Regions from separate parts of the Paenibacillus sp. UMB4589-SE434 genome, predicted to be linked through region 1. Evidence: predicted binding sites of a transcription regulator. Region 1 holds the regulator's gene; each other region holds the start of a gene.
The links. Region 1 encodes Rex, which represses fermentation and respiration genes when NADH is low (regulators of the CRP and FNR family bind a similar motif). Its sites were predicted from a motif close to TTGTGAAATATTTCACAA; they were not measured.
Positions count from the first base shown of each region.

Region 1 (5,207 bases):
AGCGTTAAGCACGATAAGAAAGTGATTGTTAGCACACACACGATTAATCTGCAGGAGCAGTTAAGACAACGCGATTTGCCGCTTCTGGAGCAGATATTGCCTGTTCCATTTAAAGCCACGATTCTTAAAGGACGCAGCCACTATTTGTGTTTGAGAAAATTTGAACATAAAATAAACTATAAAGAGTTTGTGCACGTCAAGGACGATATTTTGACTGCGGCACAGATGATCGTCTGGTTAAGTCAGACGGAGCATGGCGATGATGAAGAACTGCATCTGATTCAAAAGGGGCCGGAATTCTGGGATACTGTCGCGAGTGACAGCGATTCGTGCTTGAACCGGGCTTGTCCTTGGTTTAGAAGGTGTTTCTATCACCGGGCTAAGAATGATGCCAACATGTCGGATGTTATCATTACGAATCACTCTTTGTTGTTCACTGACGTGATCGCAGAGCATCGACTGCTGCCTGCCTATGAACACCTGGTCATTGATGAAGCGCATCATTTTGAAGAGACAGCAGGGAAGCATCTTGGTCTTCACTTGCAATACTTTTCACTAATTCATCCCCTTATTCGATTGTTTAAGGACAGCAAGAACGGGGCGCTTATTCTTCTACAGATGCGTTTGCGTCTATCAGGCAACGAGAAAGCGATGATTTGGGCTGAGGGCATTGAGAAGCTGCTCACTCAGCTTGCGGATGTACGAGAAGTGTGGGATCGGATGAACGATGCATTGTTCCAACTAATGCCACCGCCTGAAGCGGGTCAGGCGGAAGCAGGGCAATCCGTACTGAGGCTGCAGTCACAATCACGGCCAGAGTCTTGGAGCGGTGTAACTGAGTTGGAAGAAGATGTGCATGTACGTTTAAGTGACATCGTTCGAACGGGTGAGAAGTTGGTCAATGAGTGGAAAGATGTTGATGATGAAGAACTGCAAGCCGTTGTTGTTGATGTTACAGGGCTATTTAAAGATTTAGCTGAAGTCAGAGATGAATTCAGGCAATTTATGAAGGGTACGGAACCTGATACTGTTTATTGGATGGAAGGCAACATGCAGTACCGTCATAAATCAATGCAGATGTACGGCGTGCCAGTTGACGTAAGCGAAGCTTTAAATCGTTATTTCTTCGAACCGAAGAAAAGCATTATTTTAACATCGGCGACATTATCTGTTGACAAGTCGTTCCAGTTCGTGGAAGAACAGATTGGTTTGAAGGAAGCTGCACGGGATGGTAGGCTGCACAGCGTGATTTTACCTTCTCCATTTAATTACCGAGAACAAGCACTGGTTGTTATTCCGCGAGATTTTCCTACTGTTAAAGGTTCAGGTGACCCGCTATTTAACAGCAAGCTGGCTCAATCGATAGGGGATATTGCCAAAGTAACCCGCGGCCGCATGCTCGTACTCTTTACATCTTATCGCATGCTCAAAGATGTTTATGAACAGCTCAAAGATTCGCTAGCGCCGCATGGAATTCAAGTGCTGGGACAAGGGATGGATAGCGGCAACCGGAGTAAGCTGACTCGAAGATTTCAGGAGCAGACGTCTTCTGTGCTGCTGGGTACAAGCAGCTTCTGGGAGGGTGTAGATATTCCTGGTGATGCACTTACTTGCCTCGCTATTGTTCGATTGCCGTTCCAGCCGCCGAATCATCCGCTTGTAGAAGCGAAGTCGGATCGCCTGAAAAGACAGAAGCAAAACCCGTTTCGCAAGCTGTCTATACCGCAAGCCGTCATTCGATTTAAGCAGGGATTTGGACGTTTGGTACGTACAACTCGGGATAAAGGAATCGTCATCATTTATGATACGCGTGTAATTGAGACAAGTTATGGCAAGCATTTCTTATACTCGCTGCCAGGTCCGAAGATGGAACATATGGCGACGGATCAACTAGTGCCTCGGATCGAAACCTGGTTAGAAGATAACGAAACGATAGACAATAACAGCTAAGAACTCTACAACTGTATTTAACTATCGAGAGGGGGCTCTATCGATGAAGACGTTAAAAATATCAGAAGCAGTCGTTCGTCGACTACCGATTTACCTGCGCCATCTGTTGGAATTAAAGCAACGTGAGGTTCTGACTGTATCCTCGCAGGATCTTGGGCAGAAGCTGGATTTGAATCCGGCTCAGATTCGCAAAGATTTGGCTTATTTCGGAGATTTCGGACGCAAAGGGATCGGCTATGACGTGTCGTATTTGATTGAGCAGATCAAGCATATTCTAAAGCTGGATCAGAAAGTGCACGTTGGTTTGGTTGGTGCTGGTAAGCTAGGACATGCCTTATGTAATTACACGGTATATTTGAATGATAACATGAAGATTGTAGCCGTATTTGATGCGCAGCCTTCCAAAATAAATACGACTATTAACAATCTACGCGTTCAACCGATGGAAGAATTACAATCTACCGTGATCGAGAATCGTATCCGTATTGGGATAATTACTGTACCCGCACTGGAAGCACAGCAAGTCGCAGATCAATTCGTTCAGGCGGGAGTTGAGGCGATTTTGAACTTTGCACCTGTTATTTTAAAAGTTCCAGCGCATATCCGTGTGCATACGGCTGACTTTACGACTGATCTGTTCAGCCTGGCGTATTATTTACAAGATGATGAAGAAGGAAAGGACACGGTGACACATGACGACAACATTAATCGTACGTAATGGCTTATTTGCACAATTGCAGCCAGATGCGACTAGTTCGACTCTCAAAGGATATATGGTAGTTGAAAATGGTCGGATCATGCATATTGGTGCAGATTTGCCTGAACAATATCATCAAGCCGATGCGCAAATTATTGATGGGAACGGGCTGTTCTTTATGCCTGGTCTTGTGAACACGCATGGGCATGCTGCCATGACGCTGCTTCGTGGTTATGGCGACGATATGGTGCTTCAAAGATGGCTGGAAGAGAAAATGTGGCCTATGGAAGGAAAGTTTACGGATCAGGATGTATACTGGGGCACTGCATTGGCTGTTCTGGAAATGTTAAAGGGCGGCACGACTACCTTTGTTGATATGTACGATCATATGAATGAAGTAGCAAAGGTAAGCGAGCAGGCGGGTATCCGTGCAGCACTGATGCGTGGTGCAATCGGCTTGTGCAGTGATGAGGTACAGCAGATGAAGCTGAATGAAGCGGTCCAATTCGCGAAAGATTGGAACGGTCAGGCGGAAGGGCGCATTACGACAATGCTAGCCCCTCATGCTCCTTATACGTGTCCACCAGCGTTTATAGAGAAATTCGTACAGGCAGCGCACGATATGGATTTGATGCTGCATACACATATGTCTGAGACACGAGCGGAAGTAGAGCAGAACGTCAAAGATTATGGCCTGCGTCCAGTAGCTCATCTCGAGAAATTGGGCTTCTTTAGCCGACCGTCCTTTGTAGCTCATGGTGTTCATTTGACAGATGAAGAAATTGAAGTGCTTGCACGTCATCATGTAGGTGTATCTCATAATCCAGCTAGCAACTTGAAGCTTGCGAGTGGGATTGCAAGAGTTGTAGATCTTCAACGCGCTGGAGTTAATGTATCCCTGGGAACGGACGGTGCGGCAAGCAACAACAACTTGGATATGTTCCAGGAAATGCGACTGGCAGCAATGATTCATAAAGGGGTATCGGGCGATCCAACGGCTGTTCCTGCCGCAGAGGCGATGCGTATGGCTACGATTAATGGTGCGCGTACAATCGGACTGCAAGATGTCGGACTGCTTGAAGTGGGTATGAAGGCAGATTTTGTTGCTGTGAACATTGACCAGCCTCATTTGCTGCCACATACCGATCTTGTATCGCACATGGTGTATTCAGCTTCAGGCCAAGATGTCAAACATGTATGGATTGACGGAAAACAAGTGGTCAAGGACGGCACATGTACGACGCTTGATGAAGAACAAATTCGCTATGAAGCTTCGCAATGCTTTGAAGGCTTGCTTAGCCGATAGACGGAGGAGGCGAAGATGGCCAGAACTCGAGCGAGGCGGCACAGCCGAATGAGGTTGTGGATATTAGCCGTATCTTTTGTAATCGTTTTGTTGGGATTTCTGACTGTTCGATATTTGATGTCGGTTAACGATATTGAGCATGCGAGGGAAGCAGAGATCATTCAGCGGGCGAATAAAGCAATTGCGCTGAAAGAAATTATTCATGTAGATAAGTCTGTATGGGATACCGTTTATTATATCGTAACAGGTAAAGATCAAGCCGATGCCGAACAAATGGTATGGGTAGGTGCTAAAGATACGGACCCTGTAACTGTGATGAAGGCAGCTGACGGTGTCTCAAAGGCTCAAGTAACCGAATTGCTTCAGACGGAATATGCAGGAATTCATATTGTACGTGTTATTCCAGGTGTGAAAGCTAACGATAAGGGCGAACAGACATTTGTATGGCAGGCGCAGGTACAACGTCCAGATGAAAATGGCATTAAACGATATTTCTATCATTTTTTTGACTTCAAGTCTGGTGCTAAGCTGGATGTATATGCAATGCCTAATCAATAATACCCTAGGGGCATAGCCCCTAGGGTATTATTATTTTGGACGACGTGGTCAGGATAATTAACCTATTTCAGCTGCCACAAAGCGGGCACATTGCTTGGCTCCCAACCAATTAAAGAGGTGTGAGGCTGGCGGCACTCATACACATTGCCATTGTAGCTAACTTTTGTACCGACGGTATATGCCGTGTTAGGTGCCCAAGCCGGAACAGTAGGAGTTGCGGTCGTTGTGGCGCTAATCGCATTGCTGTCTGCGGACACATTGCCCGCTGCGTCGAACGCACGAACAGTAAACGTGTAAGTAGTGCTGGCGCTCAAGCCTGTAACGACGTAACTAGTCGTTGTGCCCGATACGGTCGCGACTAAAGTTGTTCCTTGATATACACGATAACCAGCTACGCCGACATTGTCTGTGGATGCACTCCACATTAACGGTATGCTTGTAGCCGTCGTTGTGCCCATCACATGTAAGCCAGTAGGCACAGTTGGTGCTTGAGTATCTACTGGAACTGGTGGTGTGGTGACAGTGACTGCATTGCTAGCCGCAGATACATTGCCGGCAGCATCGACAGCTTTAACAGAGAATGTATAAGCTGTGTTGGAAGTAAGTCCGTTAACGGTGTAATTTAACGTCGATCCTGACACAACAGCAACAAGATTACTACCGTTATAGACGTTGTATCCTGTGACACCTACATTA
Region 1 is NZ_JASOYK010000001.1:319,515-324,721, forward strand. It holds gene dinG (ATP-dependent DNA helicase DinG) at 1-1,950, shown strand, start outside; gene QP775_RS01540 (redox-sensing transcriptional repressor Rex) at 1,994-2,668, shown strand; gene QP775_RS01545 (amidohydrolase) at 2,643-3,953, shown strand; gene QP775_RS01550 (cell wall elongation regulator TseB-like domain-containing protein) at 3,969-4,511, shown strand; gene QP775_RS01555 (lytic polysaccharide monooxygenase) at 4,574-5,207, opposite strand, start outside.

Region 2 (5,207 bases), on a different contig from region 1:
TAAATTAGAGGGGCAGCCGACAGCTGAAAGAGAGGAGATTATCGGGTTATCCGAGCAGCCCGAAGCAGCGGGTGGTGCAAGCCATAAATCAGGCGGCTCACGGGAGGCAAGGGATATTTCCAACAAGGATGTACTGGGCGAGCAGTGTTTAGCATCTGCTGATATAGATTTTCGTTATATTGAAGAGTTGGACGTTGGCCCGGAAGAACGTGCCGTATTATCCCCTACTGGTCAGGAACAAGGTCGCATTCTTTTGGTAGATGATAATTATGCAAGCTTAAAGGCGCTTGCTAATCTACTAGAGCTTGAGGGATATACTTGTGAGCTTGCACGCAGTGGCAAGACGGCCTTATCGTTACTGGAACATGGCAATCGATTTAACCTGTGTATTATGGATGTTATGATGCCGACGATGTCAGGTTTTGATTTGTGCCGTGTTATCCGGCAGATGTATAGTCCACTGGATCTGCCTGTATTAATGGCGACGGCGGGCTCAAACGTACATTTGAATCAAATCGGGTTTGAGGCAGGAGCCAACGATTTTATTCATAAGCCATATGATTGGACGGATCTAAAAGGCAGGGTCAAGACGTTAGTGCAGCTAAAGGAAACGGTGCTGCAGCTTGTGCATTCGGAGAGAGATATGCTGCGAGCGCAGATTAAACCTCATTTTCTGTTTAACTCCATTAACACAATATTATGGATGAGTAAGCGCGATTCTGATGAAACGAGGAAATTGCTGCATGCACTCAGTGATTTTTTACGAGGCAGCTTTGACTTTGATAACCAAGAGATTGAAGTGCCTTTTGCGGATGAACTGCGTATCATTGAAGCCTATTTATCCCTCGAGCGAGCACGTTTTGGCTCACGTCTCAAGGTGGAGTACAATTTGGAGGAGAGGAACTTCGCCGTTCCTCCACTGCTGCTGCAGCCTATTGTGGAGAATGCTGTCCGCCACGGTATCATGGAGAAGGTGGAAGGCGGAACCATAGTAATTACTTCGCGCAGAGTAGAGATGTGGATCGAGCTATCGGTGTCCGATGATGGAGTGGGCATGGATATAGATCGTATCGATTTGGATAAGAAGGTCCATGGAGCATTCTTATTTGGAGACAAGCGTGGGGGAATTGGACTTTCTAACATAAACCGCAGAATACGCAGCTTGTATGGTACTTCCTTGAGCATTGCTGACCGTGAAGGCGGTGGCACGGTGGTAACCATGCGAATACGAGCAGGAGATGATGATCATGACTTATCAAATAGTCGTCGTTGACGACGAACTTCCGGCTCTGGGAGAGATGGAAGACCTGTTAAAAGAAGAGGTATTGGCAGGAGAGGTTGTCCTGTTCTCTCATGCGGAACACGCGCTGGAGTGGGTATTGCGTCATGAACCGGATATCGTCTTACTGGATATTCAGATGCCAGGAATAAATGGACTTGCTTTTGCGGAGCGTTTGCTAGATGCCAAGTCGATGATCGAGGTCGTGTTTGTTACGGCTTATAATCAGTACGCGCTGCAAGCGTTTGAGTTAAGTGCTGTTGACTATATTCTAAAGCCGGTCAAACCAGAGCGCCTGAGTCGTACACTGCAGCGAATCCATAGCAGACGTCTAGGACAAATGAGGCCAGATCATCATAAGCTTAATCCGAATGTGGCTGACGCCCATATTACAATGGACATAGAGAATCAGCAAGCCAAAGCCATCCCTTCCATATTCAGTCTCGGCCGTTTAAAAATAGAAGCTCCATCTGGTTTGCTCAAATGGCGGACTGTAAAAGTAGAAGAACTATTTGCGTATTTGCTGTTAAAGGGCTCAGCCAGTCTTGATCAGATTATTAATGATATATTCCCGAATTCGGATCCTAATAAGGCTAAAGCTTATGTACACACTTGTGTATATCAAATTCGACGTGCCGTTGTGGAAGTATCGTTGCAAACGTATATACATGTGACTTACACTGACCGAATGTACAAGCTTATACTGTCTGATATTTGGCATGATAGGGAACTGTTTATGAATGAAAAAATTGAATCCTCCGATATCAAGGCGCTGGAAGAAATGTCATCTCTCTACCGCGGTGATTGGTGTGAAGGATTGGACGGAATGTGGATGACGACGCATCGGGAGGAGATTAGAGACCGATATTTGTGGCTTTTAGAGGACATGGTTGATCTCAATCAAAAGCAGGGCGAGTATCGGAAGGCGCTGGCCAGCATCCGCAAGCTCATGAAGCTTGATCCTTGGAACGAGCACTACGCCTCGCTGATGACGGAATTGTACGTGGAGAATGGCGAGAAGACAAGAGCCAAGCACTTTGTTCAAGAGTACCAAGACCAATATGAACGAGAGCTAGGCGAGTCGTTGTCTGAGGGCTGGTATCAGCGTATACATACAATATTTGAAGATGAAGTAGCTAGTACGCAGGAATAAGGTAAGCAACCTACATGCCTGCCTATGGCAGGGCTGCAATAAGTAAAGCTGTTCGTGACGTTCACGGACAGCTTTATTATTTAATAACAGCTGCAAATGGCAGAGGGAGTCGATGATGAGTCGCTTGCAGAAGCGTGGACCACTGCTTGGGTAAGATCAGCATGGGGAGATGGTCGAGCGAATCCAATCTGTATACATAAATGTAGAAAAATCATCCTTATTAAACACGGCGGAGCCGCTACCAGCGCAGGGTGAGTGTTATATTTCATTATATTTTCAAGTACATAATTGAAAATTTGTTGTCGATAACAATGTGTTTATCACTGAATTGCTCGCTGAGGATATCAACCCTCGTGCGGGTTAGTTGCAATTTACTAATTTGCTATGCCTTTTCACCATGAAATCGCTTATGTTTTTAACAAACCTGTGACGCTTGAGAAAAAGTTCTCAAATTCATCATGAAGAGGGCTTTGACGTGTGATTTATGTCACAACCGGAGCGTGACTTTTTTGACAGAATAATGATGGGTAAGGGCAATGGTGCCTGGAACCAAGCATAATTAGTATGTTCAGCAGGCAAGATTTCGTTAAGATGCAAGGCTGCTGACGGATTTTTGTCGCTTAAGACATAGTTTAACAACAGAGCTTATGAAAAAGAAATGCTGGAGGGGTAAACGAATGGATATGGTCATGCTGTCTCGGATCCAGTTCGCATCGACGACGATCTTTCACTTCTTCTTCGTCCCGGTGTCGATCGGTCTTGCGCTCATCATTGCGATGATGCAGACGATGTACGTCGTTAAAGGCGATGAGCAGTACAAGAAGATGGCAAAGTTCTGGGGTAAGTTGTTCCTCATTAACTTTGCAGTAGGTGTCGTTACGGGGATTATTCAAGAATTCCAGTTCGGTATGAACTGGTCCAACTATTCAAGATTCGTCGGGGACGTGTTTGGAGCGCCGCTTGCGATTGAAGCGCTGGCTGCCTTCTTCATGGAGTCTACATTTATCGGACTATGGATCTTTGGTTGGGATCGTTTGTCGAAAAAGGTACACTTGGTATGTATTTGGCTTGTAGCCATTGGTACGACACTATCGGCTTTCTGGATTTTGGCTGCCAACTCCTTTATGCAGCGTCCAGTTGGTTTCGAGATTACGAATGGCCGAGCGGAGATGAACGATTTCTTGGCTCTAATTACGAATGGCCAACTGTTAGTTGAGTTCCCGCACACGGTATTTGGTGCCTTTGCAACAGGGGCGTTCCTGATTACCGGTATTAGTGCCTATAAAATGTTAAAGAAGCAGGATACAGAATTTTTCAAGCAATCCTTTAAAATCGGCATTATTGTCGCTCTTGTTTCTTCCTTCTTAGTAGCGATCTTTGGTCACCAGCAAGCACAATATTTGGTGCATACACAACCGATGAAGATGGCTGCTGCGGAAGGCTTGTGGACGACAAGTGACGATCCTGCGCCGTGGACGGTGTTTGCTGCTATTAACACAGATAAGCAGTCAAACAAGTTTGAATTCAAAGTGCCTTACGCACTCAGCTTCCTATCCTACAGTAAGTTCTCAGGTGAAGTAATCGGGATGAAGGAATTGCAAGCAGAATACGAGCAAAAGTATGGTCCTGGGGATTACATTCCTCCTGTAAAAACGACGTTCTGGAGCTTCCGCATTATGGTGCTCGCGGGTACGCTTATGATTCTATTAGGCATGTACGGGGTATACATGATGGCACGCAAGAAGCTGGATAAGCTGAAGCCATGGTATCTGAATGCTATGTTGTTCGGGATTTCCTTGCCGTTTATCGGCAACACTTCCGGCTGGGTTATGACGGAGTTCGGGCGTCAACCATGGACAGTATTTGGTCTGATGAAGACGGAAGACAGTATCTCGCCAAGCGTGTCGGCAGGTCAAGTCTTGTTCTCGATGATTACATTTACGACAGTATATAGCATTTTAGGTATTATAGCAGTTTACTTATTTGTGAAAGTGATTAAGAAGGGGCCTAACGAGCCTGACACTTCACATACGATAGCGGCTAATGATCCATTTGCAAGGGAGGGACGGCAATAATGGAACTGAGTGAACTGTGGTTTGTTCTAGTCGGAGTATTGTTTGTCGGTTTCTTCTTCTTGGAAGGGTTCGACTTTGGTGTAGGTATGTCGACCGCTTTCCTCGCCAAGACTGATGGGGAACGTCGGGTGCTGATCAACTCGATTGGCCCATTCTGGGATGCTAATGAAGTATGGTTAATAACGGCTGGCGGTGCAATGTTTGCTGCATTTCCACACTGGTATGCTACCTTATTCAGTGGTTTCTATACACCGCTCGTCGTCGTTCTGCTTGCGCTCATCGGACGTGGTGTTGCGTTTGAGTTCCGCGGCAAAGGTGAAACGGAAACATGGAAGAAAACATGGGATATCGTCATTTTATTTGGCAGTATGCTTCCTCCATTCCTGTTCGGCGTTGTGTTTGCGAACTTGCTGCAGGGCTTGCCAATTGACAAGAACATGGAGATGAACGCAGGTCTGTTTGATGTCGTGAATGCTTATACCGTCGTTGGTGGTGTGACGGTAACGGTACTGTGTTTGGTGCATGGCCTCTTGTTTGCCACTTTGCGTACCATTGGTACCTTGCAGGAACGCGCTCGTAAACAAGCGAAGATGCTGCTTGTACCGCTGGCTGTATTGTTCGTTGCATTTGCTATCATGACATACACGATGACGGATATTTTTGAAGCACGTGGAACTATCCTGACCATCATGGCAGTGCT
Region 2 is NZ_JASOYK010000002.1:212,535-217,741, forward strand. It holds gene QP775_RS11200 (hybrid sensor histidine kinase/response regulator) at 1-1,273, shown strand, start outside; gene QP775_RS11205 (response regulator) at 1,248-2,432, shown strand; gene QP775_RS11210 (cytochrome ubiquinol oxidase subunit I) at 3,110-4,507, shown strand; gene cydB (cytochrome d ubiquinol oxidase subunit II) at 4,504-5,207, shown strand, end outside.
Region 2: QP775_RS11210 (cytochrome ubiquinol oxidase subunit I) is a predicted target of Rex. The motif match lies at 2,866-2,883, and genes of this name have one in related genera.

Region 3 (5,207 bases), on a different contig from region 1:
TCCGGACAATTGAGCTGCGCTTTCTGCTCCTGCATTGTTTCCAGATCCTGCTTCTTCCTTCTTAGCACTGCTGCCGCATGCGGACATTACTACAGCTATTACTGTAATTAATGTCAAGAGCATGATTTGTTTTCCCCACTTCTTCAAGTAAATCCACCCCTTCTGAATTGTTACTACCATAGCTAGTAATTGTTGTTTGCTTACAATTCATAGTTTATCGTCCAAGTGTTAAGACTGTTTGGCATATATGTTAACGCAATGTAAAAATTCAAGCATTTTCAGACATCGCTGATAAATGATGCTGTGCTTCCTTCGCTTTCATCGACATCCGATTGGCATAATCATCTACCTGCACGAGACTTTCCCTATTATCAGCGATCATACGGAACAATCGTTCGAACTGTGACAACGCCGTCTTCAGTCCCGCAACCGTATGATGAGTCTCAGCTGCAGAAGCTTCGCTTGCTTGTACGGTGGCCGAGAGTGAGCGTCCCATCTGAAGCAGAGTCTCTTCAATCTGATCTGTCGCCGATTTCGTAAGTACAGCCAACTTGCGGACTTCCGTAGCTACGACCTCAAAGCCACGGCCATGTTCTCCTGCGCGTGCCGCTTCAATAGAAGCATTAAGCGCCAGCATATGGCACGTATCCGACCACCCTCTAATGATACCGACAGAATCGGCTACTGCCGCGGCATGCTCCGTTAGCTCTTCCGTCTGTCTCTTCTGTTCCTCTGCCTGCTGGGCAACAAGCTGAAAGGAACTTGCCACTTTATCCAGCACCGATTTCCCCTTCAGTGTCTCCTCGATCATTTCAGCCGCATGCTCTAAACCCTCTGATGCTGAAGCACGTACATGCTCCGCTTCTTGTCGAATGACAGTTAATGAGCCCATGGTCGACTTTACGGTCGATTGTTCTTGCTGCGCATGCTTTTCGCGCATGATTTTCGAGAGTGCGGTTATTGACTTGGGACCGATTACGCCCGCCAATCTCCCCTGCTTCGTAAATACAATGCTGTCGTACATTCGTTCTTCAGGGCGCGCAGCCACTAAATCCAAGAGCTCGGAGGTAGCGGTACCATATTCTACAAACAATCCGTCCTTATCCATCAATCTGGAGATGGGCTTATCATAGAGCAGGGCAGGAGAGAATCTTCTGCCCATCACTTCATAGAAACGATCGCGCATCACAAGACCAACTGGCCTATTTTCCCCATCGATAACAACTAGACAACGTAATGCTGCATCCGCATTAAATAATTGTTCTGCCTCCATTACGTTTGCGCTGCTTAATATAGAAGGTGCCCATTGTAATAGACCTTCATATTCCATCCGATTGCGTTCCACTGTCGTCCCATTCGGTAACGTTGAGGACTTCGTCTGCATAGTGGAACCTGTCGAATGCGCATCCACCGCTTTTATTGCTTCCTGTTGTGAACGGTTTAACAATACTGTCAAGACCCACCACTCCATCTCTACGATTGCATATTCAAGTGTCTTAAGTCCTAATGTAGCACCTTAATGTAAAAGCGTTAGCTTACTTTTGTAAAATGTTTGTAAAATATCAAGACAAAAACTTTATCTATCGTACGTTCTATTTAAAATAGTAGAATGACTTATTTCTGACAAATATTATAATAATCACCCAGTGACAAACTTTAGACACAGCTTGTTCAATCCCTTTTCACAATTGTTGTGAAAATCATCACACTTTTCACGTACACTAATACAAAGCTGTGATATTAATCATAGACGTACAGATTAGATCGCAGCATAGAAATATAGTGAAGGAAGGTGTGCATTATGGATCCGGCTCAACATGCAAAGCGTATCCAGAAGCAAGAGAAAATATTGATCACGGTGAGCTTTATCGTCGGAATCATTATGCTCTTGGCATTCATACGTCGTTTCTTCTAACGACGGACATTTGTTTGCGTGATTAAGTGAAGTTATTCACAATTTAGACACAGAGAAAAAAATGGAGGAGTAGATACAGGATGACGGCTGCTTACGATCCGGTTATTTTTAGCCGAATACTTACCGGACTTACCCTTTTTGTACACATCATTTACGCTACGATTGGCGTTGGCGTTCCCCTGATGATCGCCTTGGCAGAATGGATTGGCATTAAGCGCAATGATACGTATTACTTATTAATGGCACGGCGCTGGGCACGCGGCTTCACGGTCACTGTAGCCGTTGGCGTAGTGACGGGCACAGCTATCGGTTTACAATTAAGCCTCTTATGGCCTAACTTTATGCGTGTGGGCGGACAAGCCATTGCCCTGCCCCTGTTTCTAGAAACATTTGCTTTCTTTGTGGAAGCCATTTTCCTCGGCATTTATTTATACACATGGGATCGATTCAAAAACCGGATGGTGCATTTCGCCCTCTTGATTCCGGTTGCGATCGGCTCATCTGCATCTGCTTTTTTTATTACGACTGTTAATGCCTTTATGAACACACCGCAAGGCTTTGATTGGGTAGATGGCAAAATGGAGAATATCCAACCGCTGCTCGCAATGTTTAATCCAGCAATGCCAACAAAGGTCAGCCACGTTCTTGTGACTGCATATGTAACGTCTGCCTTCTGCCTCGGTGCTATTGCTGCCTTTGCTATGATTCGCGGCCGCAAGCATGTCTATTATAAAAAAGCGCTCAAGCTGACGATGACAGCGGCACTAGTCTTTGCCCTTGCATCCGCCGCGATTGGCGACCTGTCTGGTAAATTTCTGCATGAGTACCAACCCGAAAAACTCGCTGCCGCAGAATGGCATTTTGATACCTCGGATAAAGCAGAGCTTATACTGGGTGGAATATTAACTGACGAAAATGAAGTGAAGTTTGCGATTAAAATTCCGTTTGCATTAAGTATATTGGCCGGGGGCACCCCTGATACGGTTGTCAAAGGGTTAAATGAAATACCCGAGCACCTGCGACCACCACTAAAAGCAAGCCATTATTTCTTTGATATGATGGTGTTCATCGGGATTTATTTGACCGTCATCTCACTAGCATACGTAATCGCTCAACGCCGCAGCCGTAAGACAGGCAAGCCAGTCAGCCGATTACTGCTCTGGGGGGTCGTATTAGGAGCCCCATTAGCTATTATGGCAATCGAATCAGGTTGGATGTTCGCTGAGGTGGGACGCCAGCCTTGGATTATTAGAGGATACATGACGGTAGCCGAAGGAGCCACGACATCTGCTCATGTCGATACAATGTTATGGATATTTGCCCTATTGTACGCACTGCTTACCTTTACTTGCGTAAAAGTACTCATTAAGATGTTCAAACATAACCCGGCTGAGGACGAAATTATCGCTCGCGGCATTGAGGGGGGACATAAGTGATGAGCTATGAATTACTAGGCATTACGATTTTATGGATATTTTTGTTTGGCTATTTGCTCGTAGCGTCGATCGACTTTGGAGCCGGCTTCTTTAGCTACTACAGTACCATTAGCGGCAAGCGTCACATTATACACCGTATCATTGAAAGATACTTATCTCCTGTATGGGAAGTAACCAACGTATTTCTTGTCTTTTTTATCGTTGGGCTTGTCGGCTTCTTCCCTGATGCAGCGTATTATTATGGAACAGCACTGCTTATTCCGGGAAGCCTGGCTACTATATTGCTAGCAATTCGCGGCTCCTATTATGCGTTCAGCACGTATGGTTCGCGCGATAACCGTATTTATCAATTTTTGTATGGCGCAAGCGGGCTGCTAATTCCTGCGGCATTATCCACCGTACTGGCCATCTCGGAAGGTGGCTATATTACGGAGCAAGGCGGGAAAGTTAGCTTTGAATTCAGCAAATTGTTTACCAATGTGTATCCGTATTCTGTTATTCTACTTGCCATAGTTAGCGTGCTCTATATCTCAGCTATGTTCTTGACGTATTATGCCGCGAAGGCACAAGATGAGCCCGCGCTTCAAGTCGTACGTAAATACGCGCTCTTCTGGTCGCTTCCCACGATACTGGCCAGCTTGTTTGTCTTCTACTCTATAAAAGGACATAACGAGCAGCATTTTTACAATATGGTAGATAACGGTTGGATGTTTGTGATGTCATTTCTATTCTTCCTAACTGCCGTATTGTTGGTGTGGCGACGTCGCAATTATGGGATCGCTTTTGTGGCGGTTATGCTGCAGTTTGGATTTGCCTGGTTTGGATATGGAAAGGCTCATCTGCCTTACCTGCTCTACCCGTACTTAACGATTCATGACAACTTTACGAATCCAGCGATGGCTACTGCTCTAATCACGGTATTTGTGTTAGGTCTGCTCATTCTGATTCCGTCCCTTTTCCTGCTTATGAGGCTGTTCTTGTTTGATGCCAATTACGTTAAGGGCATTAAAGATGGCAAGGGCGGAAAAGGCGGACAGGATAACGCGGGTGCCACAAAAGCTTAAGCAAGCCAAAGGAGGATTAATGACTATGCATGAATTTTTAATTTTCTACGCTCCATTACTCATTGTAGCTTTGTCTATAGCTGCTGTGTTCATCTGGGGCGCCAAAGCTGATGTGTCGGATTCTTAACCCCGACTTCCATCACTACCGTGTAACTTATTGAGAAGGATACAAAAGGATAAGAACTTCTTATTCCCGGCGTACACCCAATAGGTTTAAGAACAACACAAGACCTCGCGATTAAACCGCGAGGTCTTGCTGTATCCTGTGGCTGGAGTTCGCTGCCATAATTAAAAAGACTTACTCCTAGTGGAGTAAGTCTATTAACTGACCTTCTATCGTCATTTGCGGAGCGCGGCGCTTTAATTCTTGTACAAACGACCGCTTGTCAGCAGGTCAAATCCTCCCCACGCTAGACATCTCTCACTGCTCGCAAAGTTTATACATACGCAGCTTGCCTGAGTCTATTTGAGCTGCTTCTTCTGTACGACCAGCTTATAGCCGACCCCCCGAATGGAATCGATCTGTACCGACTGCTGGTTCATCTCCAATTTCTTCCGCAAGGAGCTGACGTGAACGTCTACAGTGCGCTGCCCCCCGATGTAGTCGAATCCCCATACCGCATTCATCAAGTCATCTCGCGTAATAACGGTACCTGGCCGTTGGACCAAATACAGCAGCACCTCGAATTCCTTCGGACGGAGCGGAATCTGCTCATGAAGCAGTGTGACTTCATACTTCTCCGGGTAAATGCGAAGATCTCCTACCGCAATTACCTTCTCATCAGAGTCTCC
Region 3 is NZ_JASOYK010000004.1:150,517-155,723, reverse strand. It holds gene QP775_RS15985 (PstS family phosphate ABC transporter substrate-binding protein) at 1-147, opposite strand, end outside; gene QP775_RS15980 (methyl-accepting chemotaxis protein) at 269-1,456, opposite strand; gene QP775_RS15975 (cytochrome ubiquinol oxidase subunit I) at 1,996-3,351, shown strand; gene QP775_RS15970 (cytochrome d ubiquinol oxidase subunit II) at 3,351-4,415, shown strand; gene cydS (cytochrome bd oxidase small subunit CydS family protein) at 4,441-4,542, shown strand; gene QP775_RS15965 (response regulator transcription factor) at 4,878-5,207, opposite strand, start outside.
Region 3: QP775_RS15975 (cytochrome ubiquinol oxidase subunit I) is a predicted target of Rex. The motif match lies at 1,940-1,957, and genes of this name have one in related genera.